3 regions of the Streptomyces sp. NPDC001108 genome follow, and region 1 is predicted to be linked to each of the others. Evidence: riboswitches for the same ligand, from Rfam matches in the RefSeq annotation. Region 1 holds a riboswitch; each other region holds the start of a gene.

Region 1 (10,227 bases):
ACCGCCAGGGCCAGCGCCAGCCGCTGCCCCTCGGAGAGATCACGGGGGTGGGTCCCGTCCGGCACGTCCGGCAGCAGCTCGGAGACCAGGGCCCGGCAGCTTCCCGGCGCGGCGCCCGCGTCCCGGTCCGCCGCGGCGCACTCCGCGCCCACGGTGTCCGCGTACAGCAGATCGCGCGGCTCCTGCGGGACCAGCCCGACCCGGCGCACCATCTGGCGCGGCTCGGTACGGTGCGGGGCCCGGCCGCCGACCAGGACGGTGCCGGAGGTGGGCTCGACCATGCCGACGAGCGCGGACAGCAGGGTGGACTTGCCCGCCCCGTTCCGCCCCATCAGCGCCACGGTCTCGCCCGGCGCCACGGTCAGCGACACCTGGCGCAGCGCCTCCACCCGGCCGCGCCGCACCCCGAGCCGTTCCACCCGGGCCGCGACCTCTCCGACCGGCTCCCCGGCCCCGGTCCCGTCCCCGGGCCGCGCGCCGCGCCCCAGCAGCCGGGCCAGCGCACCCCGCCGCACCGGCGCGGCAGTGAGCGGCGACGGCGCCGCCGCGGCCACCGGCCCCGGAGCGGGCGGCGCCACGTCGGCGAGCCGCTCCCGCAGCCCGCCCGCCCGGCGCCGCGCGTCGCGCACCGAGAGCGGCAACGGCTCCCACCCCGCCAGCCGGCCCAGCGCCACCACCGGCGGATGCACCGGCGAGAGCGCCATCACGTCCGCGGGCGCGCCCATCACCGGAGCGGTGCCCCGCGAGGGCAGCAGCACGACCTGGTCCGCGTACTGCACCACCCGTTCCAGCCGGTGCTCCGCCATCAGGACCGTCGTCCCCAGGTCGTGCACCAGCCGTTGCAGCACCGACAGCACCTCCTCGGCCGCCGCCGGGTCCAGCGCGGACGTCGGCTCGTCGAGGACCAGCACCTTGGGGTGCGGGGTGAGCACCGAACCGATCGCGACCCGCTGCTGCTGACCGCCGGAGAGCGTGGCGATCGGCCGGTCGCGCAGCTCGGCCAGACCCAGCAGGTCCAGGGTCTCCTCGACCCGCCGCCGCATCACGTCGGGGGCCAGGCCCAGCGACTCCATGCCGTACGCCAGCTCGTCCTCGACCGTGTCGGTGACGAAGTGGGAGAGCGGGTCCTGGCCCACCGTGCCCACCAGATCGGCCAGCTCGCGCGGCCGGTGGGTGCGGGTGTCGCGCCCGTCGACCGTGACCCGGCCGCCCAGCGTGCCGCCGGTGAAGTGCGGCACCAGCCCGCTCACCGTACCCAGCAAGGTCGACTTGCCGACACCGGACGGGCCGACCAGCAGCACCAGCTCACCCTCCGGGACGGTCAGATCGACCCCCGACAGCGTGGGATGCTCCGCCTCTTCGTAACGTACCGAGACCTGCTCGAACCGGATCATCGCACCTCCTTGGAACGCGGACCGGCCACCACCGGCGGGGCCGGGGCCACCACCGCGGGCGCCAGCCCGATCAGCACCGCCGCGGCGGGCCACAACGGCAGCACCGGCGCGACCAGCGGCACCACACCCGGGTGCAGCGCCTCCCCGTCGACGGCGCCCGCCCAGATCATCGACACCGCCACCACGACCCCCGAACCCGCCACCAGCCAGGCCCGCGCCCCCCACCGGTCGGGCCGGTAGCGGGTACGGACCGAACGGGCCCCGCCGAGCCGCAGCCCGGCCATCGCCGCGACCAGCCCGACGACCACCAACGGCAGCCCGTACACCGCGCCCTGCGCGGCCAGCAGCCCGTATGTACCGGCGCAGACGCCCAGCAGCCCGCCGAGGGTCAGCACGTTCGTGGTGTGCCGGACGGCGCGCGGCACCTGGGCGGTGCGCCCGTACCCGCGCGCGTCCATCGACGCCGCCAGCGCCACCGACCGCTCCAGCGCACCCTCCAGCACCGGCAGCCCGATCTGGAGGACCGCCTTGATCCCCCCGGTCGGACGGCCCCGCAGCCGCCGGGCGGTCCGCAGTCGCAGCACATCGGCGACCATGTTCGGCGCGAAGGTCATCGCGACGACCACCGCCACCCCCGCCTCGTACAGCGCGCCCGGCAGCGACTTCAGCAGCCGGGCCGGGTTGGCCAGCGAGTTCGCCGCCCCGACGCAGATCAGCAGCGCGGCCAGCTTCGCCCCGTCGTACAGGGCGAACACCAGCTGTTCCACGCTGACCCGGCCGCCCAGCCGGATGCCCTGCGCCCAGTCGGGCAGCGGCACTTCGGGGAGGGTGAACAGCACATGCGTACCGGGGATCGGCGACCCGAGGAAGGCCGAGAACACCAGCCGCACCCCGATGACGAACAGCCCGATCCGCACGAACGTCCCGTACGAACGGGCCCACGGCGCGTCCGTGCGGCGCACCGCCACGACGTAACCGGCCACCCCCACCAGCAGCCCGAGCAGCAGGGGGTTGGTGGTCCGGGACGCGGCGGTGGCCAGGCCCAGCGCCCACAGCCACCACGCCCCGGCGGGCAGCGCGTTGCTCCGGGTCGCCTCGGGGGCGCGCAGCGGGCCGCGACGGGTCAGGAGCGTGCCGCCGCCGGTGGGGGCGGCGGTCATCCGCGGCGGCGGCGGGCCTGGACGACTCCGGCGACGCCGAGGAGGAGCACGGCGCCGACACCGACGTACACCCCGGCGGACGGGCCGCCGGAGCCGTCCGGGCCGTCGGCCTGCGCCCGGGGGGAGGCCGGGGCGGCGGTGGTGTCACCGGAGGCGGCGTCACCGGAGGTGGCCGGGGCGGGGTGTCCGTCGCCGGAGACCTGCTCGCCGCAGCCGGTGGCCGGGTAGCCCGCGATGCCGCAGAGCATCCCGTTGCTGTCGTAGCGCAGCGGCCGGGCGACCTTGGCGAGGGCCTCGGCGGCGCTGGCGTCGGGGGCGACCCGCGCGCAGGCGGCGCGCGGTGCGGGCGGGTTCGCACCGCCCGGGGCGTCGGCGGCCGTGCCCGGGTCGATGACCACCGCGACGCGCTTGGTGCCGGAGGTGGCCGGGGTGTCCCCGCAGATCTCCGCGAAGACGGGGGCGCGGCGCGGCTTCGCCGCGTTCTGGGAGTCCTCGCTCACCGCGAACCGGAAGCCCTGCACCTCACCGTCGTCGGGCCGGACCAGCGACGGGCCCTGGGTGGCGTACGCCCAGCCGGAGCCGGACCCCTCCCAGAACGACCAGTACCGGTAACCGGCCGCCTGGGCCGGGGCCGCGCCGACCACGGCCAGCAGCGCGCCGAGGACCAGCAGCACCGCGGCGCTTCCCGCGCGCCTCACGACTGCTGGTTCTTCCGCCGGCCGCTGATCAGGAAGAACGCGCCCGCCGCGACGACCAGTCCGATGCCGATGTACCACCACACGCCGCCGATCACGTCGTCGCCGCTGTGCACCTGGTCCTTCTCCGTGGAGACGTAACCGGTGTCGGCGGACGGGTCGGGGGTGACGATGGAGGCGGGGGCGGGACCGGCCGCGTTCAGCCGGGCGACCAGGTCGACGCCGCCGAAGTCGCGGGCGTCGTCGCCGGTCGCGTGGGCGGCCAGGATGAGCTGGGCGTAGGCGGCCGGGCCGCCCTGCGCGGCCCAGTCCGCGGAGTTCTTCTTCAGCCAGGCGACCGCCCCGGCGGCCTTGTCCCGGTGGCCGGAGGCGGAGAGCGCGACGACCGCGTCCGCGGTGTTGCCGACGTCGGGCAGCGGGGCACTGTCGTCGGAACCGGGCATCGGCGGCTGGTCCAGGTGGCCGGTCTTCGCGAGGGCGCCGACGAGGTAGTGGGCGCCGTTCTGCGCTGCCTGCTCGGGCGTGCGCACGTCACCGGGGCGGCAGACGGGCGCCTTGCCCGGGGCGTTGTTCCCGACCGCCAGGGCCTTGCCCATGGAGCCGAGCACGGCGGCCGCGGTGGCGTCCGCGTTCGCGACGAGCTTGCCCTTCTTGTCCGGCTGGTACGCGAAGGCGCCGCCGGCCTCGTCGCCGGCCGCGTCCTTGCCGCCGCACGGGATCGCCAGCGCGAGGAGCGGGTCGTAGGGCGTCCTGCCGTCCGGGGTGGTGATCTCGGACAGCCGCTGCCCCTGCCGGGCGAGGGCGCCGATCACCAGCGAGGTGGAGTTGGCGTCGCTGGGCGCGCCCGCCGTGTAGCCCCAGCCGCCGTCCTTGTTCTGTACCGACTTCAGCCAGCGCACCCCGTTGTCCACGATGTCCCCGTGGCCGCCGACCTCGACCAGCGCCTGGGTGGCGGCGGCGGTGGCGTTGGTGTCCCGCACCGTCTTGTCGTCGCACGGCACGGAGGCGTCGGGCCGGTAGGCGGCGTACGAGCCGTCGGCGCACTGCTGGCCGATCAGCCACTCCACCGACTTCGCGGCCGGGGTGACCCCTTCGAGCTTCTGCGCCAGGAAGGACAGCGACTGCCGCCACACCCCGTCGTACGTGGGGTCCTTCGTGCCGTACAGCCCGGCGGGCAGGGCGGCGGACGGCGAGGGCGTCGGGGACGGCGCGGCGACCGCGGCCGGCGCGGCGGCCGCGCAGAGCACGGCGGCGGTGGCGGCGAGCGTCGCTGCGCTGCGGCGTACGGTCATGACGGGCGGGTGCCTCTCCTGCGGGGTGAATCCGGGCAGGCACGCTCAGGCACCAGGCTCCGGCCCCGTATACCTCGACGGTGCCGACCACCGGGGGATCCGGTGGTCCGAGCCGGTCACGACCGGGACAGGGCATTCCGACTCACCGTCGGCGAGGACGGCTCACGGCTGCGTGGTCAGTGCCGGATTCGCACCGGCTTCCCCCTGAACGGGCATGATGACGACCCGCCCACTCTACCGGGCGCCCCCAAGCCGCTTCGATGCCGTGTTCGAGGACCGTAAACGAGTGGCATGCGCAGGCGCCGGCGCAGGACGATGGCGCCCATGAACGATCAACCCGCGCGCTGGACCCAGGCAACCGTCCATCCCGACATGTGGGTGGACCCGGACGACGATCCCCGGAGCGAGGAGGGCGCGAGCCCGGAGGGTGAGCTCGCGACGCTCACCCAGTTCCTGGACGACTACCGGCTGACCATGAGGATGAAGTGCGAGGGCCTGGACCCGGAGCAGCTGGCCCGCCGCTCCGTCCCGCCCTCGACGCTCTCCTTGCTCGGCCTCCTGCGCCACCTTGCCGAGGACGAACGGGACTGGCGCAACTGGATCAGCGACGGCGAACCCCTCCCGAAGCTGTACGGGAAGCGCGACGCGGACTTCGACGGGGCCGTGGCCGACCAGGCCGTGATCGACGCCGCCTACGCGGACCTGGAGCGCGAGCAGGCCGCGACCGACGCCGCCCTTGCCGCCCACCCGGACCTTGGCGAGCGGCTCGGCAGGGACCGGATCTCGGTACGGGAGCTTCTGGTGCACCGCATCGAGGAGTACGCCCGCCACTGCGGCCAGGCGGACCTGCTGCGCGAGTGCATCGACGGCCGCGTGGGGCAGTAGCCTCGGCCGTTCGGGGAGCGTCCCGGAGGTCCGCCCACGCCGGTCGTACCGCCCACGTCGCCCACATCGCTCACACCGCGATGTACGCCACCGGCTCGCTCCCCGCCACCGCCTCCGCCCGTCCGAGCTTCACCAGCCGCCGCAGATGCGCCTCGGCCTCCGAGACCGCGATGTTCCGCGAGCCGTGCGGGATCCGCTCCCAGGGCCGGTTCCACTCCATCCGCTCGGCCAGCTGCCACGGCGTCAGCGGCTCGGCCAGCAGCCCGAGCAGCCCGGACAGCCGGTCCTCGTGGTGGTCCAGCAGCTCCCGCACCCGCCCCGCCGCGTCGGTGAAGGCGTACTGGTGGGCGGGGAGCACCTCGGCCGCCCCGAGCCTGCCGATCCGCTCCAGCGAGTCGAGGTAGTCGCCGAGCGGGTCGGTGACCGTGGCGTCGTCCGGGTCCTCGTACAGCCCGATGTGCGGGCTGATCCCCGGCAGCAGATGGTCCCCGGAGAAGAGCCGCCCCCGGCCCGGCAGGTTCCCCGGGTGCTCCTCCTCCAGATGCAGACAGACATGGCCCGGCGTGTGCCCCGGTGTCCAGATCGCCCGCAACCGGCGCCCCGCCAGGTCCAGCAGCTCGCCCGGCACGATCTCCCGGTCCGGCACGGCGGCCCGCAGCCCCGGCAGCGTACGCATCCGCTCCCCGGCGGCCGCCGCCTCCCGCAACGGCGCGAGATGCTCCTCGGGCGCGCCGACCGCGCTCAGCTTCGTCACGAGATACGTCATCCACGTCCCGGGCCGGGAGGCGCGGGTGCGGCGCACGATCGCGGTGTCCGCCGCGTGCATGGCGATCCACGCCCCGGACGCCTCCCGCACCCGCCCGGAGAGCCCGTGGTGGTCCGGGTGGTGATGGGTGATGACCACGCCATGGATGTCGGACACCGCCGTCCCGACCGCCTCCAGCCCGGCGACGAGGGTGTCCCACGCCTCCGGGTCGTCCCAGCCGGTGTCGATCAGCACCGGACCCCGGCCGGTCTCCAGGACGTGCACGAGCGTATGGCCCAGCGGGTTGTCGGGGATCGGCACCTTGATGCTGTGCACGCCCCCGCCGTGGTCGGTCACCTGCGTCACGCGGTCCCCCATCTCTCCCGGCGGGCCGCGGCGAACCGCCCGCCCCACCGCCTGTCGGGCCCAATGCCCCTACTGTAACGAGAACTTGTTCCAGTAGTAGCCCTGGTCGACCAACCGCTGTCCGGGCGTGCGCCCGTGGACTCCTGGAACTGGAACTGGTATCAGTTCTGACGAGTAATCAGTTCACGTATCGGTGCGCGGGAGGCGGCAGGCCATGACCGAGCTAGTCGAACACGGGAAGCTGTTCATCGGCGGTGAGTTGGTCGATCCGCTGGGCCGGGACGTGATCGAGGTCGTCTCGCCCCACACCGAGCAGGTCATCGGCCGGGTGCCGCACGCCTCCGAGGCGGACGTGGACCGGGCCGTCGCCGCCGCGCGCCGGGCCTTCGACGAGGGGCCGTGGTCCCGGACGAGCCTGGACGAGCGGATCGCGGTGGTGAGCCGGATCAAGGACGCGTTCGCCGCCCGGTACGAGGAGTTCGCCCGGGTCATCAGCGCGCAGAACGGCACCCCGTACACGTCGAGCGTCATGGTGCAGGCGCTCGCCGCGATGATGGTGTGGGACTCGGCGCTCACCGTCGCCCGGGACTTCCGCTACGAGGAGCGGCGGGCCGGGGCGCTCGGGCCGCTGCTGGTGCGCCGGGAGCCGGTCGGGGTGGTCGCGGCCGTGGTGCCGTGGAACGTCCCGCAGTTCACCGCCGCCGCCAAGCTCGCGCCCGCGCTGCTGGCCGGCTGCTCCGCCGTGCTCAAGGTCTCCCCGGAGACCCCGCTGGACGCCTATCTGCTGGCGGAGATCGTCGCCGAGGCGGGGCTGCCGGAAGGGGTGCTGTCGATCCTGCCCGCCGACCGGGAGGTCAGCGAGTACCTGGTCGGGCACCCGGGCGTGGACAAGGTGTCGTTCACCGGGTCGGTGGCCGCCGGGCGCCGGGTGATGGAGGTCGCCTCCCGCAACCTCACCAGGGTCACCCTGGAGCTGGGTGGCAAGTCCGCCGCCGTGATCCTGCCCGACGCCGACCTGGACGCGGCCGTCGCGGGCATCGTCCCGTTCGCCTGGATGATCAACGGCCAGGCGTGCGTGGCCCAGACCCGCATCCTCGTACCGCGCTCCCGCTACGACGAGACGGCCGAGGCGTTCGCGGCGGCGGCGGGCGCGCTGAAGGTCGGCGACCCGCTCGACCCCGCCACCGAACTGGGCCCGCTGGTCGCCCGCCGCCAGCAGCAGCGCTCCCTCGACTACATCCGGACCGGGCAGGACGAGGGCGCCAAGATCCTCACAGGCGGCGGCCGCCCGGCCTCCCAGGAGCGCGGCTGGTACGTCGAGCCGACCCTCTTCGGCGATGTCGACAACTCCATGCGCATCGCACGCGAGGAGATCTTCGGCCCGGTCATCTGCCTGCTGCCGTACGGCGACGAGGACGAGGCGGTCAGGATCGCCAACGACTCCGAGTACGGCCTGAGCGGCAGCGTCTGGACCGCCGACACCGAGCACGGCATCGACATCGCCCGCCGCGTCAGGACCGGCACGTACAGCGTGAACACCTTCAGCCTCGACATGCTCGGCCCGTTCGGCGGGTACAAGAACTCCGGCCTGGGCCGGGAGTTCGGCCCCGAGGGGTACGGCGAGTTCTTCGAGCACAAGATGATCCACCTGCCGGCCGGATACGGGGAGGCGTGATGGGGGACCGCTGGTCCGTGGAGGTCGACCGGGGCGTCTGCATCGGCTCCGGCATGTGCCTGAACCACGCCCCGGGCCGCTTCGCCCTGGACACCGCCCGCCAGTCCCACCCGGTGGACGCGGAGACCGACGCCGACGAGAAGGTCCTCACGGCCGCCGAGGGCTGCCCGGTCGAGGCGATCACGATCACCCTGACCGGCTCGGACGAGGTGGTGTTCCCGCCGGAGGAGTAGGCGGTGCGTATCACGTGGGGGAGGCCCGTGGCGGAGTACGTCCGGTACGGGCCGCCCCCGGCCGCCGCGTTCGGCCGGGGTTCGCCCGCGGCGGGAGCCCGGGCCGTCCGGCGCGATCACCGGCACCCGCGAGGTCTTCCCGCGGGCCGGCTCAGTGTGCGCCCGAGCGGGCGAGCCGGAAGCCCACGTCGTCGACCCGGAACGTCGGGTGGCTGCGACGACGGGCCGAGGCGCGGCAGCTCCAGTGCTCGTCGAACCAGCCGCCGCCGCGCAGCACCCGGTAGCTCCCGTACACCTCGGCGTCGTAGACGTCCCAGCACCAGTCCCAGACGTTGCCCAGCATGTCGTGCAGCCCCCACGCGTTGGGCTGCTTGCCGCCCACCTCGTGGACGCGGTCGTCCGCGTTCTCCCGGTACCAGGCGATCGCGTCCAGCTCGCCGTGGCGCGGACCGGTCGTACCGGCGCGGCAGGCGTGCTCCCACTCGGCCTCGGTGGGCAGCCGGTAGCCGTCGGCGCTCCCGTCCCACTCGACGCGCTCGTCGGAGGCGTCGTCGGGGAGGCGGTACGCGGGCGTCAGCCCCTCGCTCAGCGACAGCGCGTTGCAGAACCGCACCGCGTCCCACCACGACACGGACTCGACGGGCAGCCGGTCCCCGCACGCGGCGCCCGGCCGGCCACCGGTGATCCGCGCGTACAGCCCCTGGGTGACGGGCACGGACGCGAGCCGGTACGGAGCCAGCTCGACCGCCCAACTGCGCCGCGTACGCCGGTCCGACAGCGTCACCGTCCCCGGCGGAATGCCGACCAGCTCGGTTCCCCGACCCGTATGCGTCCCCATGACCGGGGAGCCTAACGGCTGTCCAGGCTGCCGCTTGCGCGGGAAGGACGCATGCACGCGCCGCCGAGGAACGGTACGGGCGCGGAGTCGGCCCGCACCGGAACGCCTCCGGTACGGGCCGAACTGGTGGTTCCGTGCTGCTGGGATCAGCTCAGCGCCTGCAGGCCCAGCCAGCCGGTGGTGCCCACGGAGACCCCGCTGCCCGAGATGTTCGGGTGGAAGCGGAGCAGGTCGTCACTCCCGGTCGCCCAGAGACCGGCCCCGGAGTCTCCCGCACCACCCGGGGCGGCCGCGATCAGCGGCCGGTCGGCAGGCGCCCAGCCGGTACCGAGCACGATGGAGGCCGTCTCGTCACCGAGCCCCTCGCCGGAGCCTCCGGTGCCCTCGAAAAGGCGCAGCTGACCGGTCTTCCTGTCACGGGCGATGAGGTCCACGTGTCCGTTCCCGGTGCGGTCTCCCGGAGCGACCAGGTCGTAGTCGGACCAGGGGCCCTCACCGATCAGGACCGGGTCCCGGTCCGCGTCGAGGTAGAGGGACGGGGAGCCGAAGTAGAGCCAGAGCCGGTCGCCCTCCTTGACCAGGAGGTCGGGGAAGCCGGGAGCGTCTGCCGTGCCGACGCCGTCGAAGTCCGGTGGCCCGTCCACGTCCCCGATCGCGAGGATCTGGTCCGCCGTCGCCCAGTGGTTGTTGCTCTCGTCGAAGACCTGGAGCTGTTCCGCACCGTACTGGCAGGACGGCGACTGCTCGTCGGCCTGTTCGCCGAGTTCTGAGCAGGCGAATCCCGACCCGTTGTTGGGGAACAGGTACAGCGACTTCCCCCCGTTGCCGGGAAGCGCGGCGATCAGGTCCTCGTAGCCGTCTCCCGTCCAGTCGCCGCGATGAGTGAGGGAGGCCCCGCTGAAGTCGCCGCTCCCGCCAACGGTGCCGGCTCCGACGCTGCCGTT
Region 2 (10,227 bases), on a different contig from region 1:
GGCGCGGCGGGCTTCTTCGCCGTTCCGTACACGATCCTGGTGTACCCGCTGATCTTCACCTTCCTGCCCCGGCTGTGGTCGGTCTCGCACAAGCACGGCTACGTCACCACCTCTGACTTCGTCCGCGGGCGGTTCGGCTCGAAGGGGCTGTCGCTGGCGGTCGCCGTCACCGGCATCCTCGCCACCATGCCGTACATCGCGCTCCAACTCGTGGGCATCCAGGCGGTGCTGGACGTGATGGGCGTCGGCGGCGGCGAGAACACGCACTGGTTCATCAAGGACCTGCCGCTGCTGCTCGCGTTCGCGGTGCTCGCCGCGTACACCTACTCGTCCGGGCTGCGCGCGCCCGCGCTGATCGCGTTCGTCAAGGACGGGCTGATCTACCTGGTCATCGCCGTGGCGATCATCTACATCCCGATCAAGCTGGGCGGCTTCCACGACATCTTCGCCAAGGCGGGCGAGGCGTTCTCCGAGACCAGTCCGACCACCGGCAAGCCGCGCGGCGCACTCGCCCCGGGCGAGGCGGGCCAGTGGGGGTACGCGACCCTGGCGCTGGGCTCGGCGCTGGCGCTGTTCATGTATCCGCACTCCATCACGGCGACGCTCTCCAGCCGCAGCCGCAACGTGATCCGGCGCAACACCACGATCCTGCCGCTGTACTCGCTGATGCTGGGCCTGCTGGCGCTGCTCGGCTTCATGGCGATCGCCGCCGGGATCAAGGTGGACAACGGGCAGCTCGCCATCCCGCAGCTGTTCGAGAACATGTTCCCGGACTGGTTCGCGGGGGTGGCCTTCGCCGCGATCGGCATCGGCGCGCTGGTGCCCGCCGCCATCATGTCGATCGCCGCGGCGAACCTCTTCACCCGCAACATCTACAAGGACTTCCTGAGGCCCGACGCCACCCCGGAGCAGGAGACCAAGGTATCCAAGCTGGTGTCGCTGCTGGTCAAGGTCGGTGCGCTGGCCTTCGTCCTCACCATGGACAAGACCGTCGCGATCAACTTCCAGCTCCTCGGCGGGATCTGGATCCTCCAGACGATGCCGGCCCTGGTCGGCGGGCTGTTCACCCGCTGGTTCCACCGCTGGGCGCTGCTCGCGGGCTGGGCGGTCGGCATGGTGTACGGGACGGTCGCCGCGTACGGGGTCGCCTCGCCGACCCAGAAGCACTTCGGCGGTTCGTCGGCGGAGATCCCCGGCATCGGCGAGATCGGCTACATCGGCCTCACCGCGTTCGTGCTGAACGTGGTCGTGACGGTGGTGCTGACCTTCGTCCTGAACGCCGTGAAGGCGCCCGCCGGTACGGACGAGACCTCGCCGGCCGACTACACGGCCGACGCGGGCGACCCGGGCGTGCGGGCGGAGCTCCCGCCGGCCACCGCGGGGGCTCCGGGCGGCCACTGACGGCCCGCTTCCCGGCGCCCCGGGAACACCCTCCGGCAGGGCCCGTCACCGGGCCTCCACGGCCCGTTCCCGCCCCTTCCCGAGGGGCGGGGGCGGGCCGCCCGCCGTTGCGGGAGCGGCCTGATCCTGCGTCGTACGACACAACATGTGGGGGCTGCCTCATCGGGCGGCCCCCACATGTATGCTCATCCTCGCTGTCGTCGCAGGGGAATCCGGTGCGAATCCGGAACTGTCCCGCAACGGTGTATCCCGTGCGCTTTTGCGCACCCGAGCCAGTCCGAGGACCTGCCGACAGCGCATCCGGCTCGACCGAACCGGATGCCCAGACGTCCGGGCCTCGCGGTTGGGCCGGTGGACGCCGCGCGGAGTGCTGCCCCGGCCCGGGTGCGTCCTTCGCGGGCTGCCCCGTTCCCCCGCCGGCCCCGAGCCGAGCGTGGGAGAGCAACACGTGACCATCGCGCCAGCCGATCCGGCTTCAGTCGCCGCGTCCGTCGAGTCCGAGGCAGCCGCACAGGACGGTCCCGGAGCGGCGCTGCTGCGGACCCTGACCGCCCTCACCGCCGATCTGCCCGACACCGACCCCGGCCGGGTCGCCGCCGCCGCCCTGCGCGGCCGCAGCGCGCGGGCGGACGAGGCGGAGCTGCGTGCGCTGGCCACCGAGGCGGCCGCGGGCCTGATCTCCGAGGACCCCGCGTACTCCCGGCTGGCCGCCCGCCTGCTGACCCTCGCCATCGCGGACGAGGCGGCGGGCCAGGGCGCGGTCTCCTTCTCCGCGTCGGTCGCCGTGGGGCACCGCGAGGGCCTGATCGCGGACCGCACCGCCGCCTTCGTCGCCCGGCACGCACCGGCGCTGGACGCGCTGGTGGACCAGTCCCTCGCCGACGGCGCGGACGACCGCTTCGGCTACTTCGGGCTGCGCACCCTGCACAGCCGCTACCTGCTGCGCCACCCGCACACCCGCCAGGTCGTCGAGACCCCGCAGCACTTCATGCTCCGGGTGGCGTCCGGGCTCGCCGAGGACGAGTCGCAGCGCGCCCTGGACGAGGTGGCGGCGCTGTACGGCCTGATGAGCCGGCTCGACTACCTGCCCTCCTCCCCCACCCTGTTCAACTCCGGTACCCGGCACCCGCAGATGTCCTCCTGCTACCTGCTGGACTCGCCGCTGGACGAGCTGGACTCGATCTACGACCGCTACCACCAGGTGGCCCGGCTCTCGAAGCACGCGGGCGGCATCGGCCTCTCGTACTCCCGTATCCGCTCGCGCGGTTCGCTGATCCGCGGCACCAACGGGCACTCCAACGGCATCGTGCCGTTCCTCAAGACGCTGGACGCCTCGGTCGCCGCCGTCAACCAGGGGGGCCGCCGCAAGGGCGCCGCCGCCGTCTACCTGGAGACCTGGCACGCGGACATCGAGGAGTTCCTGGAGCTGCGCGACAACACGGGCGAGGACCAGCGGCGCACGCACAACCTGAACCTGGCGCACTGGGTGCCGGACGAGTTCATGCGCCGGGTCGAGGCGGACGGCGAGTGGTCGCTGTTCTCCCCGGTCGACGTGCCCGACCTGGTCGACCTGTGGGGCGACGCGTTCGACGCCGCGTACCGGGCCGCCGAGGCGAAGGGGCTGGCCCGCCGGACGCTCCCGGCCCGCGAGCTGTACGGCCGGATGATGCGCACCCTCGCCCAGACCGGCCAGGGCTGGATGACCTTCAAGGACGCCTCCAACCGGACCGCGAACCAGACCGCCGAGCCGGGCAGCGTCGTCCACTCGTCGAACCTGTGCACCGAGATCCTGGAGGTCACCGACGACGGTGAGACCGCCGTCTGCAACCTGGGCTCGGTCAACCTCGGCGCGTTCGTCGCCGGCGGCTCCATCGACTGGGAGCGGCTGGACGCCACCGTCCGCACCGCCGTGACCTTCCTGGACCGGGTCGTCGACATCAACTTCTACCCGACCGAGCAGGCGGGCCGCTCCAACGCCCAGTGGCGCCCGGTGGGCCTGGGCGCCATGGGGCTCCAGGACGTCTTCTTCCAGCTGCGGCTGCCGTTCGACTCGCCGGAGGCCCGCGCGCTCTCCACCCGGATCTCCGAGCGGATCATGCTCGCCGCCTACGAGGCGTCCTGCGAGCTCGCCGAGCGCTCGGGCCCGCTGCCCGCCTGGGAGCGGACGCGCGCGGCGCGCGGGGTGCTGCACCCCGACCACTACGACACCGGGCTGAACTGGCCGGAGCGCTGGGAGGCGCTGCGCGCCCGGGTCGCGAAGTCCGGCATGCGCAACTCGCTCCTGCTGGCCATCGCGCCGACCGCGACGATCGCCTCGATCGCCGGGGTGTACGAGTGCATCGAGCCGCAGGTCTCCAACCTCTTCAAGCGCGAGACGCTCAGCGGTGAGTTCCTCCAGGTCAACGCGTACCTGGTGGAGGAGCTGAAGCAGCTCGGCGTGTGGGACGCGCGGACCCGTGAGGCGCTGCGCGAGGCGAGCGGCTCGGTGCAGGGCTTCGCCTGGATCCCCGAGGACGTGCGGGCGCTGTACCGCACCGCGTGGGAGATCCCGCAGCGCGGCCTGATCGACATGGCGGCGGCCCGTACCCCGTTCCTGGACCAGAGCCAGTCGCTGAACCTGTTCCTGGAGACGCCGACGATCGGCAAGCTCTCCTCGATGTACGCGTACGCCTGGAAGCAGGGGCTGAAGACGACGTACTACCTGCGCTCGCGCCCGGCGACCCGGATCGCCCGCGCGGCCTCCGGCCAGGCCGCCGCCGCCCCCCTTCCCGTACAGCAGGCGTCGGCACCCGACGCGGACGCGATCGCCTGCTCCCTCGAAAACCCCGAGTCCTGCGAGGCATGCCAGTAATGAGCTCCACCCACTCCGAGAAGAACCTGCTGGACCCGGGTTTCGAGCTGACCCTGCGTCCGATGCGCTACCCGGACTTCTACGAGCGCTACCGGGACGCGATCAAGAACACCTGGACGGTGGAGGAGGTCGACCTCCACTCCGACGTCGCCGACCTGGCCAAGCTGTCGCCGGGCGAGCAGCACATGATCGGGCGGCTCGTCGCGTTCTTCGCGACCGGTGACTCGATCGTCTCCAACAACCTCGTGCTGACGCTGTACAAGCACATCAACTCCCCCGAGGCGCGGCTGTACCTGTCGCGGCAGCTCTTCGAGGAGGCCGTGCACGTCCAGTTCTATCTGACGCTGCTGGACACCTATCTGCCCGATCCGCAGGACCGGGCGGCGGCGTTCGACGCGGTCGAGGAGATCCCCTCGATCCGCGAGAAGGCCCAGTTCTGCTTCAAGTGGATGGACTCGGTCGAGAAGATCGAGCGGCTGGAGACGAAGGCCGACCGCCGCCGCTTCCTGCTCAACCTGATCTGCTTCGCGGCGTGCATCGAGGGGCTGTTCTTCTACGGCGCGTTCGCATACGTCTACTGGTTCCGCTCGCGGGGTCTGCTGCACGGTCTGGCCACCGGCACCAACTGGGTGTTCCGGGACGAGACGATGCACATGAACTTCGCGTTCGAGGTGGTGGACACCGTCCGCAAGGAGGAGCCCGACCTCTTCGACGACGAGCTCCAGCAGCAGGTCACCGACATGCTGAAGGAGGCCGTGGCGGCGGAGCTCCAGTTCGGCCGCGACCTGTGCGGCGACGGGCTGCCGGGCATGAACACCGACTCGATGCGGCAGTACCTGGAGTGCGTCGCCGACCAGCGCCTGACCCGGCTGGGCTTCCCGGCGGTCTACGGCTCGGAGAACCCGTTCTCGTTCATGGAGCTGCAGGGCGTGCAGGAGCTGACGAACTTCTTCGAGCGCCGCCCGTCCGCCTACCAGGTCGCGGTGGAGGGGTCCGTCTCCTTCGACGACGACTTCTAGGCGGAAGAGGCCGGTCCCGCCGGGTACGCGGCGGGACCGGCCTTCTGCTGTACGGGGGACTCGGGGCGGTGGCCCCGGACACGGCATCAGACGCGGGCCCAGCTTCTGACGTACGGGCGTCTCGGGGCGGGGGCGGGGGCCGGGGCCTCCGCGGCGCGCAGCTCGCGGTCGATGCGGCGCTCCCGGGCGAGCCCGGCCAGGGTGGGTGCCAGGAAAAGAACGATGAGTGCGGAGATGCCGAGTACGTTCTCGATTGCGGTCATGGCTCCACTCTCGCCCCCGCCGAAGGATCGCGGCAGTGGCAGGACTGTCATGGAGCATCGAATTACTGCCACACTGGTGCCATGCTGAACAATGTCGCCGCACTGCTGCTGGACGAGGTCCACCCCTTCGAGCTGGGGGTGCTGTGCGAGGTCTTCGGGCTCGACCGCAGTGACGAGGGGCTGCCGTTCCACGACTTCGCGGTGGTCTCGGCCGAGGGACCGGTGCTGCGCACCCACGCCGGTTTCACCCTCAGCACACCGCACGGCCTCGACCGTCTGGAGGAGGCCGACCTGATCGCCATCCCGGCCGGCGGCCACTACGTGGACCGGGAGTACCCCGAGGATGCCCTGGACGCGCTGCGCCGGGCGGTGGACCGGGGCGCCCGGGTGCTGAGCGTCTGCTCCGGCGCGTACGTGCTCGGCGCGGCCGGGCTGCTGGACGGGCGCCGCTGCACCACCCACTGGCGGCACACCGAGGAGCTGGCCCGCCGCTACCCGCGGGCCGTCGTCGAGCCCGACGTGCTGTACGTGGACGAGGGCCAGATCATCACCTCGGCCGGAACCGCCGCCGGGATCGACGCCTGCCTGCATCTGATCCGGCAGTCCTACGGGCCGGACGCCGCCAACGCCATCGCCCGCCGCATGGTGGTGCCGCCGCACCGGGACGGCGGGCAGGCCCAGTACATCGAGCGGCCGCTGCCCCGCACCTCCTGCGACACCGTGGGCGAGACGCTCGTCTGGATGGAGCGCCACCTCGACGAGGAGATGACCGTCGACCAACTGGCCGCGCAGGCCCACATGTCGCCGCGCACCTTCGCCCGCCGCTTCCAGCAGGAGACCGGCACGACGCCGTACCGCTGGCTGCTGCGCCAGCGGGTCCTCCTCGCGCAGCACCTGCTGGAGACGTCCGACGAGACGGTGGACACCATCGCCGGGCGCACCGGTTTCGGGACCGCCGCCGCCCTGCGCCACCAGTTCGTCCGCTCCCTGGGCACCACGCCGAACGCGTACCGCCGCACCTTCCGCGGACCGGGCGCCGTCGTCGACGTGGCCTGAACCTCGGCAGGTCTGACGTCGGACGATTCGTCCAAGCGCTCGCCGCACCTGTCCATGGACCGATGCCCGGCGGGCCCAGCAGGGTCTCGGGCATGGACATGCAGAAGACAGGACGAAGGACCATCGGGGCCCTGGTCGTCGCGCTCGCCGCCGCACTGCTGCCCTGGCAGAGCGCCTCGGCCACGGACTCCCCCACCACCGCTGCCCCGCCCGAGGTACTGCCCTCGCTACGGCAGTGGCAGCCCGCCGAGGGCGAGTTCACCCTGACCGGCCGGACCCGGATCGTGCTGGCCGGGGTGCGGGACGGCCGGACGACCGCCGATGCCCGGCGGTTCGCCGGTGAGCTGGCCACCGGCCGGGCCCCGGTGACGCGGGGCGCGGCGGCCCGGGGCGGGGACGTCGTACTGCGCCAGGACCCCTCGCTGAAGAGCTCGCTGGGCACGGAGGGCTACCGGCTCGATGTCGGGGACCGGATCACGGTCACCGCCGCGACCTCCACCGGCGTCTTCTACGGCTCCCGGACCGTGCTCCAGTTGCTGAACGACGACGGCAGGGCCGCGCGCGGCACCGCGACCGACGTACCCGCGTACCGGGAGCGCGGAGTGGGCGTCTGCGCCTGCTACATCAATGTGTCGATTCCCTGGTTCGAGCGGCTGCTCAAGGACATGGCGTCCCAGAAGCTCAACCAGTTGTGGATCGAGGCCAAGGTCAGGAGCGACACCGACCCGGCGTCCGCCTTCTGGGGCTACTACACGAAGCCCCAGGTCCGCGCCCTCGTCGCGCTGGCGAAGAAGTACCACGTCGAACTGGTCCCGGAGATCAACTCCCCCGGCCACATGGACACCTACCTGGAGAACCACCCGGAGCTCCAGCTCAAGGACCGCGACGGGGTCTCCTCCCCGCCCCGCCTCGACATCTCCCGGCCCGAGGCGCTCACGTACTACACCTCGCTGGTCGACGAGGCGCTGGAGGTGTGGGACACCCGCTCCTGGCACATGGGCGCGGACGAGTACATGATCGGCTCCTCCTACCCCGACTACCCCCAGCTCCAGGCCGCCGCGACCGCGCGGTTCGGCGCGGACGCGACCCCGGACGACCTCTTCGTCGACTTCGTCAACCAGGTCGACGCGCATGTACGGGCGGGCGGCCGGTCGCTGCGGATCTGGAACGACGGCCTCATGGGCCGCAACGGCGTGGTCCGGCTCGATCCCGACATCACCGTCGAGCACTGGCTGGGCGGCGGATCCATCCAGAAGCCGTCCGCGCTGCTCGCCGAGGGCCGCCCGGTCATGAACTCCGCGTACGCCCTGTACCTGGTGCGCGGCGGCTACACCAGCCGTACCCGTGAGCTCTACGAGAGCGACTGGACGCCGCTGCGTTTCGAGGGTGAGACCTTGCCCGCGCGGTCGGCCGGTCTCACCGGGGCGAAAATCAGCCTGTGGCCGGACAGCGCGGCGGCCGAGACCGAGAACGAGGTGGAGGCCAAGACGTTCATGCCGCTGCGTTTCCTGGCCCAGGCCACCTGGGGTGGCCCCAGGCCGAGCGACAGCTACGACGGCTTCGAGGCGATGGCCCGCCGGATCGGCCACGCCCCGGGCTGGTCGAACACCGACCGCACCCCGCTGCCCGACGGCACGTACCGGCTGACGTCGGGCGCCAAGTCCCTGTCCTCCGCTGACGGTTCGGGGGTGTCCCTGGTCCGGGGCGGCACCACCGCATGGACGCTGGCGGCGACCTCCGACGGCTACTACACGGCGCGCCCGGCCGGCACGGATCAGTGCCTGGACGCGGTGCGCGGGAGGAAGTACCTCGGGGCGCCGCTGGAAGTGGGGGCCGAACTCTCGCTCGGCGACTGCTCCACGGCCTCACGCACCCAGCGCTGGCAGCTCGACACGGCGGCCGGGACGCTCGTCCTGCGCAACGCGATCTCTCAGCTCCGCCTGACGGAGCGGGCCGCCGACGGCGCCGCCGTCCAGACGACGGACGGCACCCGGCTGACCGCGCTCGCCGTCTGATCCGCCGGACGGAGAGGTCCCGCGCACCGCGCCCTCGGGGCCGGCGCGCGGGACCGGTGCGTCAGATGCCGCAGCTGGGCGCCGACCAGTAGTGCGAGGGGCCCTGGTTCACATGGATGTGGTCGTTGTGGCCCGGGTAGCCGGGGCCGAGGATCCCGTTGAAGCCGTGGTTGCGGGCCTGCTTGGCGATGGTGCACAGCGCGTGCGGCCCGGCGCCGAGGTCGACGGCGTCCCCGTACATGTGGCGGCTGTTGGAGGCGCCGCCGACCGCCGAGTTGCAGGGGGCGGAGCGGAAGCCGCTGGTGACCCGGAGCGGCTGGTCGCCCAGCGCGTGCCGCAGCGCCTCCAGCTTCCACATCGAGCTGAGCGCGTTGGCCTTCGCCGTTCCGGCCGCGACCTTGCCCCCGGCCCAGGTGCTGTTGCACGTGTTCAGCTCGGGGTACGTGAAGTGTGCCGGGGTGCAGTCGTTGTCCTGGAGCGCGTAGATCTTGGCCTGGGTGGCGGGGCCCGCGATGCCGTCGGCGGCGAGGCCGTAGGCGGCCTGGAAGCGCTTGACGGCGGCGGTCGTGGCCGGCCCGTAGGACCCGTCGATGGCGAGCACCGCGTTGTAGCCGGGGTAGCCGGCCACCCGGATCTGGAGCTGGACGACGTCGTTGCCGGTGGCGCCGGGGGACAGCGTGCGGGTCCAGGTGTAGCAGCCGTCGGCCTGTGCGGTGCCGGCGGTCATCACGGCACCACCCAAGGCGAACGCCATGGTCATGACAAGGCCGAGCAGGAGTCGTGCGGTGCGTTTGAGCATGAGGGGGCTCCCAACACGAAAGAGGTGTGGGGGGAAAGACTGGCGGACGAGTCGACGCGCGTCAACTTCTCGTAAAGGAACGGCAATTGACAGTTCCGGAACGGGACGGCGGACGGGCCCGGTCCCCCGCCGAGGAGGACCGGGCCCGTCCGCGGAAGCCCGACACGTACGTACGGATCAGTCGTTCGGCACGGTCTCGTAGCGCGGCGTGCCCTCGGCCATCTGGCGCAGCGCGTCCTTGCGGTCGCGCTTGGAGAGCCGGTCGATGTACAGGTAGCCGTACAGGTGGTCCGTCTCGTGCTGGAGGCAGCGGGCGAAGTAGCCGGTGCCCCGGACCCGGATCGGGTTGCCCTTGGCGTCCTGCCCCGTGACCACCGCGTAGTCCGGGCGGGCCAGCTCGGCGTACGCGGTCGGCACCGAGAGGCAGCCCTCGTTGGAGTCGTCCAGGACCCGGAGCTCGGGCGCCAGCTCCTCCAGCACCGGGTTGCAGACGACGCCCACGTGTCGTACGCCCTCGTCGTCCGGGCAGTCGTAGACGAAGACCTTCTGGTCGACGCCGATCTGGTTGGCGGCCAGGCCGACGCCCTCCGCCGCCCGCTGGCTCGCGAACATGTCGTCGATCAGCGTGGCCAGCTCGTCGCCGAACTCGGTGACGTCCGCGCACTCCTTGTGGAGCACCGGATTGCCGACGACCGTGATCGGACGGGCGGTGCCGCGCTCGCGGTACGCCGCCTCGCGCGCCTCGCAGTCCTCCGTGTCCACGACGAATCCCTCGTCGTCGAGGGTGATCTGCTCGTCCGTCTCCTGCTGCGCCATCTCCGCC
Region 3 (10,227 bases), on a different contig from region 1:
GCCGCCGCCGCACCACCTCGACCCGCTGGTCGGTCTCCCGGGACGCGGCGACCTCGACGGTCAGCCCGAACCGGTCCAGCAGCTGCGGCCGCAGCTCGCCCTCCTCCGGGTTCATCGTCCCGACCAGCAGGAAACGCGCCGCGTGCCGGACCGAGACGCCCTCCCGCTCCACGTACGACGCGCCCATGGCGGCCGCGTCCAGCAGCAGGTCCACCAGGTGGTCGTGGAGCAGGTTGACCTCGTCGACGTAGAGGATGCCCCGGTGCGCGTCGGCCAGCAGCCCCGGCTCGAACGCTTTCACGCCCTCGGCGAGCGCCCGCTCGATGTCGAGCGCCCCCACGAGCCGGTCCTCCGACGCGCCGACCGGCAGCTCCACCATCCGGGCGTCCCGCGACACACCGGCCCCCGGCTCGTGCGGGCCGTCCGGACACGCCGGGTCGGCCGCCGCCGGATCGCAGGAGAACCGGCACCTCGGCATGACGGCCACCGGCGGCAGCAGCGCCGACAGCGCGCGTACGGCGGTGCTCTTCGCGGTGCCCTTCTCGCCCCGCACCAGCACCCCGCCGATGGCCGGCGAGACGGAGTTGAGCAACAGGGCGAGCTGCAGGTCCTGCTGCCCGACGACGGCGGTGAACGGGAAATGCGTACTCACTGGGCGGTCCCTCCTGCGTCTTTCGCGGATGTACGGGGATGAGGCAGGGCGCCGCCGGGCGCCCCGGGCGGGACGAACGGGAGCCCCGGCGGCGCGCCCGACTCGATGAGCCGGAGCAGCGCGTCGGTGTCGGCGTGCTCCTCGATCAGGTCGCCGAGCCGGTCCAGCTGCTCCTCGCGCAGCGCGCCGAAGGAGGTGTCGGGGGCGGGGACGAAACGCCGGCCGGCGGCCCGCGCCACCTCGGCCAGGAAGCGGCGGCGGAACGCGTCGCTCTCCAGCGAGCCGTGCCAGTGGGTGCCCCACACCGCCCCCACCCGGCAGCCGTCCAGGAACGGCTCGCCGCCGAGGACGTCCGCCACCCCGTGGTGGATCTCGTACCCCTCCACGGGGGCGCCGAGCGCCTCGCCGACCGGCCGGGCCAGGGTCTTCTCCCGGTCGAAGCGGACGCGCACGGGCAGCAGACCGAGGCCCTCGACGCGGCCGGCCCGGGACTCCACCTCGTCCTCGATGTGCTCGCCCAGCAGCTGGAAGCCGCCGCAGATGCCGAGGACCGGCCGGCCCGCGGCCGCGCGCCGCGCCAGCGCGTCGGCGAGTCCGCGCTCCCGGAGCCAGGCCAGCGCCTTGACCGTGCCCCGGGTGCCCGGCACCACGACCAGGTCGGCGTCGGACAGCTCCTCGGCCCGGTCCACGAACCGGACGACGACCCCGGGTTCGGCGGCCAGCGCGTCCACATCCGTGAAGTTCGACATCAGCGGCACCGCGCACACCGCGACCCGCAGCACGTCCTCGCCGTGCGGCGGTGCGACGGCCGACTCGCGCACCGCCCCGCGCAGCGAGACCCGCAGCCCGTCCTCCTCGTCGATGCCGAGCCCGTGGGCGAAGGGCAGCACCCCGTACGTCGGCCGCCCGGTCAGCCCGCGCAGCATGTCCAGACCGGGCTCCAGCAACGACACGTCACCGCGGAACTTGTTCACCAGATAGCCCGCGACCAGCGCCTGGTCCTCGGGGGCCAGCAGCGCGGTCGTACCGAAGAACGACGCGAAGACGCCGCCCCGGTCGATGTCGCCGACCACCACCACCGGGAAGTCCGCCGCCCGCGCGATGCCCATGTTCACGATGTCGGTGCGCCGCAGGTTGATCTCGGCCGGGCTGCCCGCCCCCTCGCAGATCACCGCGTCGTACGTGGCCCGCAGCTGCTCCAGGCAGTCGGTGACCGTGCCGAACAGGGCCTCCTGCCGGCCGCCGTGGTAGCCGCGCGCGCTCATCTCGCCGACCGGCCTCCCCATCAGGACGACCTGGCTGGAGCGGTCGCCGCCGGGCTTCAGCAGGACCGGGTTCATCAGCGCGGCCGGCTCGACGCGGGCGGCCTGCGCCTGCATGGCCTGGGCGCGCCCGATCTCGGCGCCCTCGCGGGTGACGAACGAGTTCAACGACATGTTCTGCGCCTTGAAGGGCGCCACCTTCACGCCCCGGCGCACCAGCCAGCGGCAGATGCCCGCGGTGACGACGCTCTTGCCCGCGTCCGAGGTGGTTCCGGCGACCAGCAGTCCGCCGCTCATGCGCTCCTCCGTCCGGTACCGGTCCGCCGCGCGGCGATCCGTCGTGCGGCGAGGCCGGCACCGAGCCGCCCCGCCACGCACACGCCGAGGGCCAGCGCGCCGACCCGCCGCGACAGCCGCACCGCGCGTTCGATGTCCGCGCCCTCCACGGCCCTGCCGCGCTCCCCGTTGAGCACCGGGCGGTGTTCGACCCGGCCGCCGTACGCGAGGGTCCCGCCCAGCCGTACGCCGAGCGCCCCGGCGAACGCGGCCTCCACCGGACCCGCGTTCGGGCTGGGATGTCTGGCGGCATCGGCCCGCCAGGCGTGCAGCGCGTCCCGGGGGCGGCCCCCGGCCGCCACCGCGAGCAGGGCGGTGAGCCGGGCGCCGGGCCAGCCCGCGAGGTCGTCGAGGCGGGCCGAGGCCCAGCCGTACCGGCGCAGCCGTGGCGACCTGTGGCCGACCATGGCGTCGAGGGTGTTGACGGCCCGGAACCCGGCCAGCCCGGGAACCCCGGCCACCGCGCCCCACACCAGGGCGCCGACCACGGCGTCCGAGGTGTTCTCCGCCACGGACTCCACCACGGCACGGGCGATCTGCGGGCCGTCCAGGGACTGCGGGTCGCGCCCGCACAGATGCGGCAGCCGCTCCCGGGCCAGGGCGATGTCACCGGCCTCCAGCGCGCCGCCGATGGCCCGCGCCTCCCGGCCCAGGGAGGTGCCGCCGACGACGGACCAGGTGGCGGCGGCGGTCAGCGCCACGGAGGCGGCGGGGCTGCGGCGCACCGCGCGGGCGGCCACCGCACCACCGCCCACGGCGGCTCCGGCGCAGATCAGGGTGTGCAGCGCGCCCCAGCCGCGGTGGTCGTGCCACAGGCGGCGCTCGACGCCCGCCGCGGCCCGCCCGAAGGCGGCGACCGGGTGGCCCCTGCGGGGGTCACCGAGCAGCAGGTCGCCGAGGAGACCGGCGGTGGCGCCGTACGCGAAGATGCGGTCGGCTCGCACGGCTCAGCCGGCCGTCGCGCCGCGGCGGACTCTCGTACGGAAGGCATCGGGGCCTGGGACGGCGGGCGCATGGCGGCCGGGCATGGCGATATGTCCTCACTCAGGGTCCGCGCCCTGGTTCGACGTGACCGGCGACGAGAGTCTCCTGGCTCCCGGATCCGCGGGGCCCCCGGCCTTCCAGCCCGCTCGCGCGCGCCGTGACGTCCGGTGTGGGGGACCGCTCCCCGGTGACAGTGGCGGGACCGCGCCGGATTCGCACCGGCTTCCTCTGCTGTCGCCGTAATTGGCTCCGGCAGTCCACCATGCCCCGCGAAGGCCCGTCAACCTGCCGTTGACCTGCGGCGGGGCAGTGTGCCGAGACGCACATCGGGCCGGGCACCCGGGGGTGTCCGGCCCGATGCGGGCGTGCGCGGGGCGGGTCAGGCGACGATCAGGAAGATGCCGTACCCGACGGCCGCCGCGCAGAGCGCGAAGCAGGCGTACGCGCCGGCGCGGGCCAGCAGCGGCGAGCCGCCGGAGCCGCCCTGCGCAGCCGGTTCGGGCTGCTTGGAGAGGCCGACGATGCCCAGGGTGAAGAGACCCACCAGCGCGACGGTGACCACGAGGGAGACACCGAAGACGGAGCCGAGGGCCGCCCAGTCGATTTTCATGCTGATTCCTTAGACGGTCGGTGCGGGACCGGTCAGACGGCGGCGGGCTGCGCCGGGTCCTGAGGGGCCTTGGGCGTGACCGGGAGGGCGGTCACGACGGCCGCGGCCGGGGCGGCGGCGGGGGTGGTGGCGGCCTGGGCCGCGGTGGTGGGCGGCGGGCTGACGGCGGCGATGGCCGTGGTGACGACACCGGCGGGCTCGGCGGGGACCGGCGCCGGGGCCCCGGACCCCGGGGCGACGTCGTCGTGGCCGACCGGCTTGCGGCGGGAGAGCAGCCAGATCGAGCCGGAGCCCAGGACCAGCAGGGCCGCGACCACGACGACGCCCCAGGTGCCCTGCTTGGTGAGCAGCTCCGCGCCCGCGCCGACCAGACCGGCGGCCGGCAGGGTCAGGCCCCAGGCGACGAACATCCGGGTGGCGGTGGACCAGCGGACCACACCGCCCTGGCGGCCGAGGCCCGCGCCCATCACGGCGCCGGAGCACGACTGCGTGGTGGAGAGCGAGAAGCCGAGGTGCGAGGAGGCCAGGATGACCGTGGCCGCGCTGGTCTGGGCGGCGAAGCCCTGCGGCGGCTTGAGGTCGGTGAGGCCGCTGCCCATGGTGCGGATGATGCGCCAGCCGCCCAGGTAGGTGCCGAGCGCGATGGCGAGACCGGCGGAGACGATCACCCAGACCGGCGGGTTGGCCCCGGGGTGCAGGACCCCGCCGGTGACCAGGGCCAGCGTGATGATGCCCATGGTCTTCTGCGCGTCATTGGTGCCGTGGGCGAGGGAGACCAGCCCGGCCGAGGCGATCTGGCCGGCCCGGTAGCCCTTGGCGGTGGCCTTCTCCTGGGCCTCGTCGCGGATCTTCCCGCCGATCCGGTACGTCAGCCGGGTGGCCAGCAGCGCGGCGACACCGGCGACGATCGGGGCGGCGACCGCGGGGAGCAGCACCTTGGTGACGACGGTGCCGCCGTTGACGGACGACCAGCCCGCCGACATCACGGCCGCGCCGATCAGACCGCCGAACAGGGCGTGCGACGAGCTGGAGGGCAGCCCGACCAGCCAGGTCAGCAGATTCCAGAGGATGGCGCCGACGAGTGCCGCGAAGATCACTTCTGTGCGCAACCCGTCCTCGTTGACGATCCCGCCGGAGATCGTCTTGGCGACCTCCACCGACAGGAACGCGCCGACGAGATTGAGAACGGCGGACATGGCCACCGCGGTCTTCGGTCTGAGTGCACCGGTCGAGATGGTGGTCGCCATCGCGTTCGCGGTGTCGTGGAAACCGTTCGTGAAATCGAACACTAGAGCTGTCACGATCACAATCGCGAGGAGCAGCGTGATGTGTTCCATTTACCCAGGCAATCGTTCGACGTCATTGGCATGTGGACCGTAGGCAACCTGGGTAAACGGAAGATGAACTGGGGAGGGCACTGTGGTGACTCCAACCGGAGTCACGGCGTTCCGTTTCTGTTCGAGGTGTGTTCCCCGGAAGGCGGAACGCGGTGGTCCGCCCGGCCCTGTACCCATCGCTCCCCAGGGCTGACAGGATCGGTCCATGAGCGATCAGCTTCGGCGCATGAGCGATCAGCAATGTGACGCGATCGGACGGGCGTGGGACGGGGTCGTCGCCACCGCGCGGCGGACGGCGGCCGAGGGGCTCGTCGTCGGGACGTCGGGAAACGTGTCGGCCCGGGTCGGCTCCACCATCCTCGTCACCCCCAGCGGAGTGCCCTACGACCGGCTGCGCCCCGAGGACGCCGTGGGCGTCGATCCGGACGGCAACCGCCTCTTCGGCGACCTGGTCCCGACCAGCGAACTCCCGCTCCACCTCGCCGTCTACCGGAACACGGACGCCGCCGCCGTCGTCCACACCCACGCGGTGCACGCCACGGCCGTCTCCACCCTGGTCGCCGAGATCCCCCCGGTCCACTACGCAGCCGCCATGCTCGGCGGCCCCGTCCGCGTCGCCGCCTACGCCCGCTACGGCACCCCCGAACTGGCCGAGTACATGCTTACCGCCCTCCGGGACCGCACCGGCTGCCTGCTCCGCAACCACGGCACCGTCACCTACGGGGCCACCCTGGACCAGGCGTACGACCGGACCGCCCAGCTCGAATGGCTCTGCCGCCTCTGGCTCGCCGCGAGCTCCGTCCCCGGACACACCCCGAGCCTGCTCACCCCGGACCAGCTGGACGAGGTGGGCGAGGCGCTCAAGGGATACGGACAGCCGGGCTGACCCGACCGGCCCAGCACACGGCCCCGTCCGCTGGCAGCGCGCCCCCGCCGCCACGAGACTGGGGCCGTGCGCCCGGCAACGATCACGGCAGCAGCCGTCACCACGGTCCTCGGCGTCGGCGCGGCGGCGGTCGCGGCCGGCCGGTACGCCAGCGACGTCGCCCTGCGGGCCCCCGCGGGGCGCCCGCTCCCCGCCGACCGCCGACTCACCGTCCACGCCACGGCGGCCGGCCAGGTCACCCTCACCCGCTCCTTCACCGCCCTGCGTCCCGGCACGTACGGACTGGTCGGCGACGACGTCCACGCCGTGGTCGGCCCGGTGATCGAGAACGCCCACGCCGCCCCCGACACCGTCGTCCGCCGACTGGAACGCGTGGACCGGGGCACCCTGGAGCCCGGCGACAAGGTCCGGGTGACCCCGCAGCTGTTCAGCGGCGACCCCTCCCGCGCCCTCGGCCTCGCCCACGAGGAGGTCGAGATCCCCGGCGAACTCGGCGCCCTGCCCGCCTGGTTCGTGCCCGGCGCCCGCGACACCTGGGTCATCACCGTGCACGGCCTCGGCACCACCCGGGAACACCCCATGAACCTCATGGGCTTCCTGAACGGGCTGCGGCTGCCCGTGCTCGACCTCGCCCACCGCGGCGACGCCGGGGCCCCGCGCTCGCCCGACGGCCTCGTCCACCTCGGCGAGTCCGAATGGCGCGACCTGGACGCGGCGATCCGCTTCGCCGTGCGCCACGGCGCCCGCGACGTCGTCCTGCACGGCTGGTCCACCGGCGCCTCGATGGCGCTGCACGCGGCCGTCGGCTCCGCCCTGCGCGACCGGATCTCCGGACTCGTCCTGGACTCCCCGGTCCTGGACTGGAACGCCACCCTGCGCGCCCTGGCCGTCGCCCGCGGCGTCCCGGCCTTCCTGCTGCCGCTCGCGCAGCGCGCCGCCGAGGGCCAGACCGGGGTGCACGGCGGCCGGCTGCTGGACGAATCCGTCGCCCGCTCCCTGCGCACCCCCACCCTGGTCTTCCACGGCCCGGACGACCAGCTCGCCCCCTGGCAGCCGACCCGCGACCTCGCCGCCCGCCGCCCCGACCTGATCGCCCTGCACACCGTCCCGCAGGCACCGCACGCGGCGATGTGGAACGCCGACCCGGCCCGCTACGAGGAGACCCTGCGCCGCTTCCTGGTCCCCCTGATGTGACCCGGCCGGGGAGGGCGGCCCGTCCTCCCCGCGAACCGGCCCCGGACCGGGGCTTCCGGTCCGCCCGGCGCAAGATCCGTGAGGCGCCCCCGGATCCCCGCGATGTGACCGGATGGGAGAGGGTAAACGCCTCATTGTCCCAGGCCCGGACCGGGATCGCCGTCCCGGGAATCCGGGTTCCGTTTGGGCTTTCGGGCCGTCAGGGGCAAGACTGCTACCCGTGACGTCCCGTAACCCGCGCGACTCCAGGCTGCGACTTGTCCGCCCGCGACCCCTTGCCACCGCCCGCAAGGCCGTGACCACCCGGCGCACCAGGCCGGCCCCCCGCCCGCCCGAGGGCACCCCACCCCGGTCGGAACTGGCCCGCCAGGCCAGGGCCGCCCTCGCCGACGCCGTACGGATCGCCCGGTGGGCCGCCGACGGCGCGACCCCCGGCGCGCCACCGCTGGCCGCCCAGGCGCTCCAACGCGCCGCGGCCGCCCTCGAACTGTCCCCGGCACAGGTGCGCTCCGGCTGGGACCGGGCCAGGCTCGCCGGCCTGGTCGAACTGCACGGCGACACCGCACGCCCCGGCTGGCGGCTGCGTGCCTGGGACCGCGACGACTCCGCCGTGCTCCGCGGCTGGGTGGCGCTCTTCGACGCCTGGTCGCTCGTCCACCCGGCGCCCGCGGGCCTGGAGTCCACGGCCGCCGCCGAGGCCGTCGAGGCGGTGCCCCAGGTCCTCTCCCTCCTCCAGCTCTCGGCGGGCCCGGTCACCGTCCCCGCCCTGCTGGACCTGCTCGCCCAGCGCGTCGCCGAACTCCGCGAGGAGCGCTGCGAGGTGCCGTACGGGCCGCAGCCGCTGCCCGGACCGGCCGAGCCCGCCCCGCCCGCCGACCCGGCCGCCCTGCTCGACTGGGCCCTCGACGGACTGGCCGCCGTCGGCGCGCTCACCCTCGGCACCGGACACGCCACCCTCACCCCGCTCGGCAACTGGGCGGTCTGGGTCAAGCTGGAGCAGATCTGCGTCGCCGCCCAGAGCCCGGCCGGGAACATCGAGCAGTCCGCCGCCGACATGCTGCTCGGCTGCGCGAGGCTCACCCCGGGCCCGGCCCGCGACGAGTACCGGGCCTGGCTGGCCGCCCGCCCGGTCGGCAGCGCCGTCGCCGAACTCCTCGACGTGGCCCGGGGCGAGGACGCCCTCCTGCGCGGGCTCGCCTTCGAGGCGCTCCGGGTCGTGGGCGCCCCCGCCGAGCCCGAGGTCCGCGCCGTGCTCGCCGACGCCTCGCTGCGCCCCTACGCGCTGCTCTGGCTGGCCGAGTACGACGGCACCGACCCCGAGGACGCCCCCGACGTCCTCAGCCGCGAAGAGGCCACCTGGCTCTGGGTCGACACCGCTGCGGCCGTCGCCGACCACGGCGAGACCGGGCTGCTGGTCCGCCACCTCGACTCCGCCGTCCAGGGCACGGTCCCGGCCCTCCTGGAGGAGGTACGGGCCGTCGGCCATCCGCGCACCGTGCAGGTACTGGTGGCGCTGGCCGCCGCCCACCCGGATCCGGCGCTGGCCAAGGCGGTGCGCCGGGCCGCGTTCCAGGTGCACACCGGCGGCGCCTGACCGCGCGGCGGGCCCGAGCGCGCTCGGGCCCGCCCGGCGGCCGTCAGCCCGCCGACCCCGGCGCGTACGTACCGAAGCTCCAGACGTTGCCCTCGGCGTCCCGCGCCATGTAGTCCCGTGAGCCGTAGTCCTGGTCGGTGGGCGGCATCAGGATCTCCACCCCGTGCTCCACCGCTCTGGCGTGGTGCGCGTCGATCTCCTCGACCACGACGTAGACGCCGACGGGGCCCGCGTCCCGCATCGCCCGGGAGAAGACGCCGTCGCGCCCCTTGGAGCCCAGCATCACCCTGCCGTTGCCGCAGGACAGCTCGGCGTGGAGCACCGCGCCGTCCTCGCCCTCGTACACCGCCTCCCGGACGAAGCCGAACGCCTCCGTCAGCGTCCTGATCGCCGCCTGCGCGTCCTCGTACAGAATCGTCGGGTAGATGGTCGGAACTCCGGCCGCCGCGTTCGCCACCGCACTCACCTCTCCTGCGCCACGTCCTCACAGTGATCCGCCGCCCAGTCTTCCACCGGGCACCGACAGTGGCCCGGCGGCGCTCAGCGGAAGGTGTCGCAGGAGGCGAGGTCCCCGTCGCGGTAGCCGGTGGTGAACCACTGCCGGCGCTGGGCGGCCGAACCGTGCGTCCAGGACTCCGGGGTGACCCGGCCCTGGAACTTCTCCTGGATCCGGTCGTCACCGACCGCGGCCGCCGCGTCGAGCCCGTCCCGGACGTCCGCCGTGGTCAGCGAGGTGAGCAGCGGTCGCCCGGTCGCCCCGTCGGGCGTGGTCGTCGCGTGGTGGGCCCAGATCCCGGCGTAGCAGTCCGCCTGGAGCTCCACCCGGACCGCGTTGCTGTTCGCGCCGGTCCGGCCGTCCTGCGCCCGCCCGAGCGTCCCCATCAGGTCCTGCACGTGGTGGCCGTACTCGTGGGCGACGACATAGGCCTGGGCGAAGGGGCCGCCGCTGGAGCCGAACTTCGTCCGCAGCTCGTCGAAGAAGCCCAGGTCCAGATAGACCTGCCGGTCACCGGGGCAGTAGAACGGCCCGACCGCCGAGCTCGCGGCGCCGCACGCGGTGTTGATCCGGTCACTGAACAGGACCGTCCGGGACGGCGTGTACGTGGCCCCGCGCTGCCGGAACTCCTGCTTCCAGTAGTCCTGCACGCTGTTGACCACCGCCACGGTCCGGCAGTCCTCCCGGGTGTTCGCGTCCCGCCCGGTCCGGCAGTCCCGCTCCACCTGGGCGGCGGTGGACGAGGTCGGCGCCGTGGTCGGCCCGCCCGACGAGAGCCCGAGCTCCTCGGGGCCGACGCCGAAGAACAGCCCCAGCAGCAGCGCGACGAGCCCGACGACGCCGCCGCCCACCGTGGCCCTGCCGCCCGGGATCCGG

The links. Region 1 has a riboswitch for cobalamin ahead of ACWC97_RS11740 (prenyltransferase/squalene oxidase repeat-containing protein). Riboswitches for the same ligand answer to the same signal wherever they lie in the genome.
Region 2: linked by a shared signal. The riboswitch ahead of ACWC97_RS05980 (ribonucleoside-diphosphate reductase subunit alpha) and the one ahead of ACWC97_RS11740 (prenyltransferase/squalene oxidase repeat-containing protein) in region 1 are both predicted to bind cobalamin.
Region 3: linked by a shared signal. The riboswitch ahead of ACWC97_RS25625 (cobalamin biosynthesis protein) and the one ahead of ACWC97_RS11740 (prenyltransferase/squalene oxidase repeat-containing protein) in region 1 are both predicted to bind cobalamin.

The regions. Positions count from the first base shown of each region.
Region 1 covers NZ_JBSFKL010000004.1:52,857-63,083, reverse strand. The annotation lists gene ACWC97_RS11755 (ABC transporter ATP-binding protein) at 1-1,394, opposite strand, end outside; gene ACWC97_RS11750 (energy-coupling factor transporter transmembrane protein EcfT) at 1,391-2,554, opposite strand; gene ACWC97_RS11745 (SCO2322 family protein) at 2,551-3,252, opposite strand; gene ACWC97_RS11740 (prenyltransferase/squalene oxidase repeat-containing protein) at 3,249-4,541, opposite strand; cobalamin riboswitch at 4,652-4,795, opposite strand; gene ACWC97_RS11735 (mycothiol transferase) at 4,857-5,426, shown strand; gene ACWC97_RS11730 (MBL fold metallo-hydrolase) at 5,497-6,549, opposite strand; gene ACWC97_RS11725 (aldehyde dehydrogenase) at 6,752-8,212, shown strand; gene ACWC97_RS11720 (ferredoxin) at 8,212-8,445, shown strand; gene ACWC97_RS11715 (formylglycine-generating enzyme family protein) at 8,597-9,283, opposite strand; gene ACWC97_RS11710 (FG-GAP repeat domain-containing protein) at 9,430-10,227, opposite strand, start outside.
Region 2 covers NZ_JBSFKL010000002.1:256,333-266,559, forward strand. The annotation lists gene mctP (monocarboxylate uptake permease MctP) at 1-1,401, shown strand, start outside; cobalamin riboswitch at 1,583-1,708, shown strand; gene ACWC97_RS05980 (ribonucleoside-diphosphate reductase subunit alpha) at 1,850-4,252, shown strand; gene ACWC97_RS05985 (ribonucleotide-diphosphate reductase subunit beta) at 4,252-5,271, shown strand; gene ACWC97_RS05990 (hypothetical protein) at 5,358-5,534, opposite strand; gene ACWC97_RS05995 (helix-turn-helix domain-containing protein) at 5,616-6,590, shown strand; gene ACWC97_RS06000 (family 20 glycosylhydrolase) at 6,683-8,605, shown strand; gene ACWC97_RS06005 (D-Ala-D-Ala carboxypeptidase family metallohydrolase) at 8,667-9,404, opposite strand; gene def (peptide deformylase) at 9,582-10,220, opposite strand.
Region 3 covers NZ_JBSFKL010000013.1:371-10,597, reverse strand. The annotation lists gene ACWC97_RS25635 (putative cobaltochelatase) at 1-652, opposite strand, end outside; gene ACWC97_RS25630 (cobyric acid synthase) at 649-2,211, opposite strand; gene ACWC97_RS25625 (cobalamin biosynthesis protein) at 2,208-3,194, opposite strand; cobalamin riboswitch at 3,334-3,462, opposite strand; gene ACWC97_RS25620 (hypothetical protein) at 3,614-3,844, opposite strand; gene ACWC97_RS25615 (anion permease) at 3,877-5,181, opposite strand; gene ACWC97_RS25610 (class II aldolase/adducin family protein) at 5,408-6,067, shown strand; gene ACWC97_RS25605 (alpha/beta hydrolase) at 6,134-7,261, shown strand; gene ACWC97_RS25600 (hypothetical protein) at 7,557-8,855, shown strand; gene ACWC97_RS25595 (VOC family protein) at 8,899-9,312, opposite strand; gene ypfJ (KPN_02809 family neutral zinc metallopeptidase) at 9,396-10,227, opposite strand, start outside.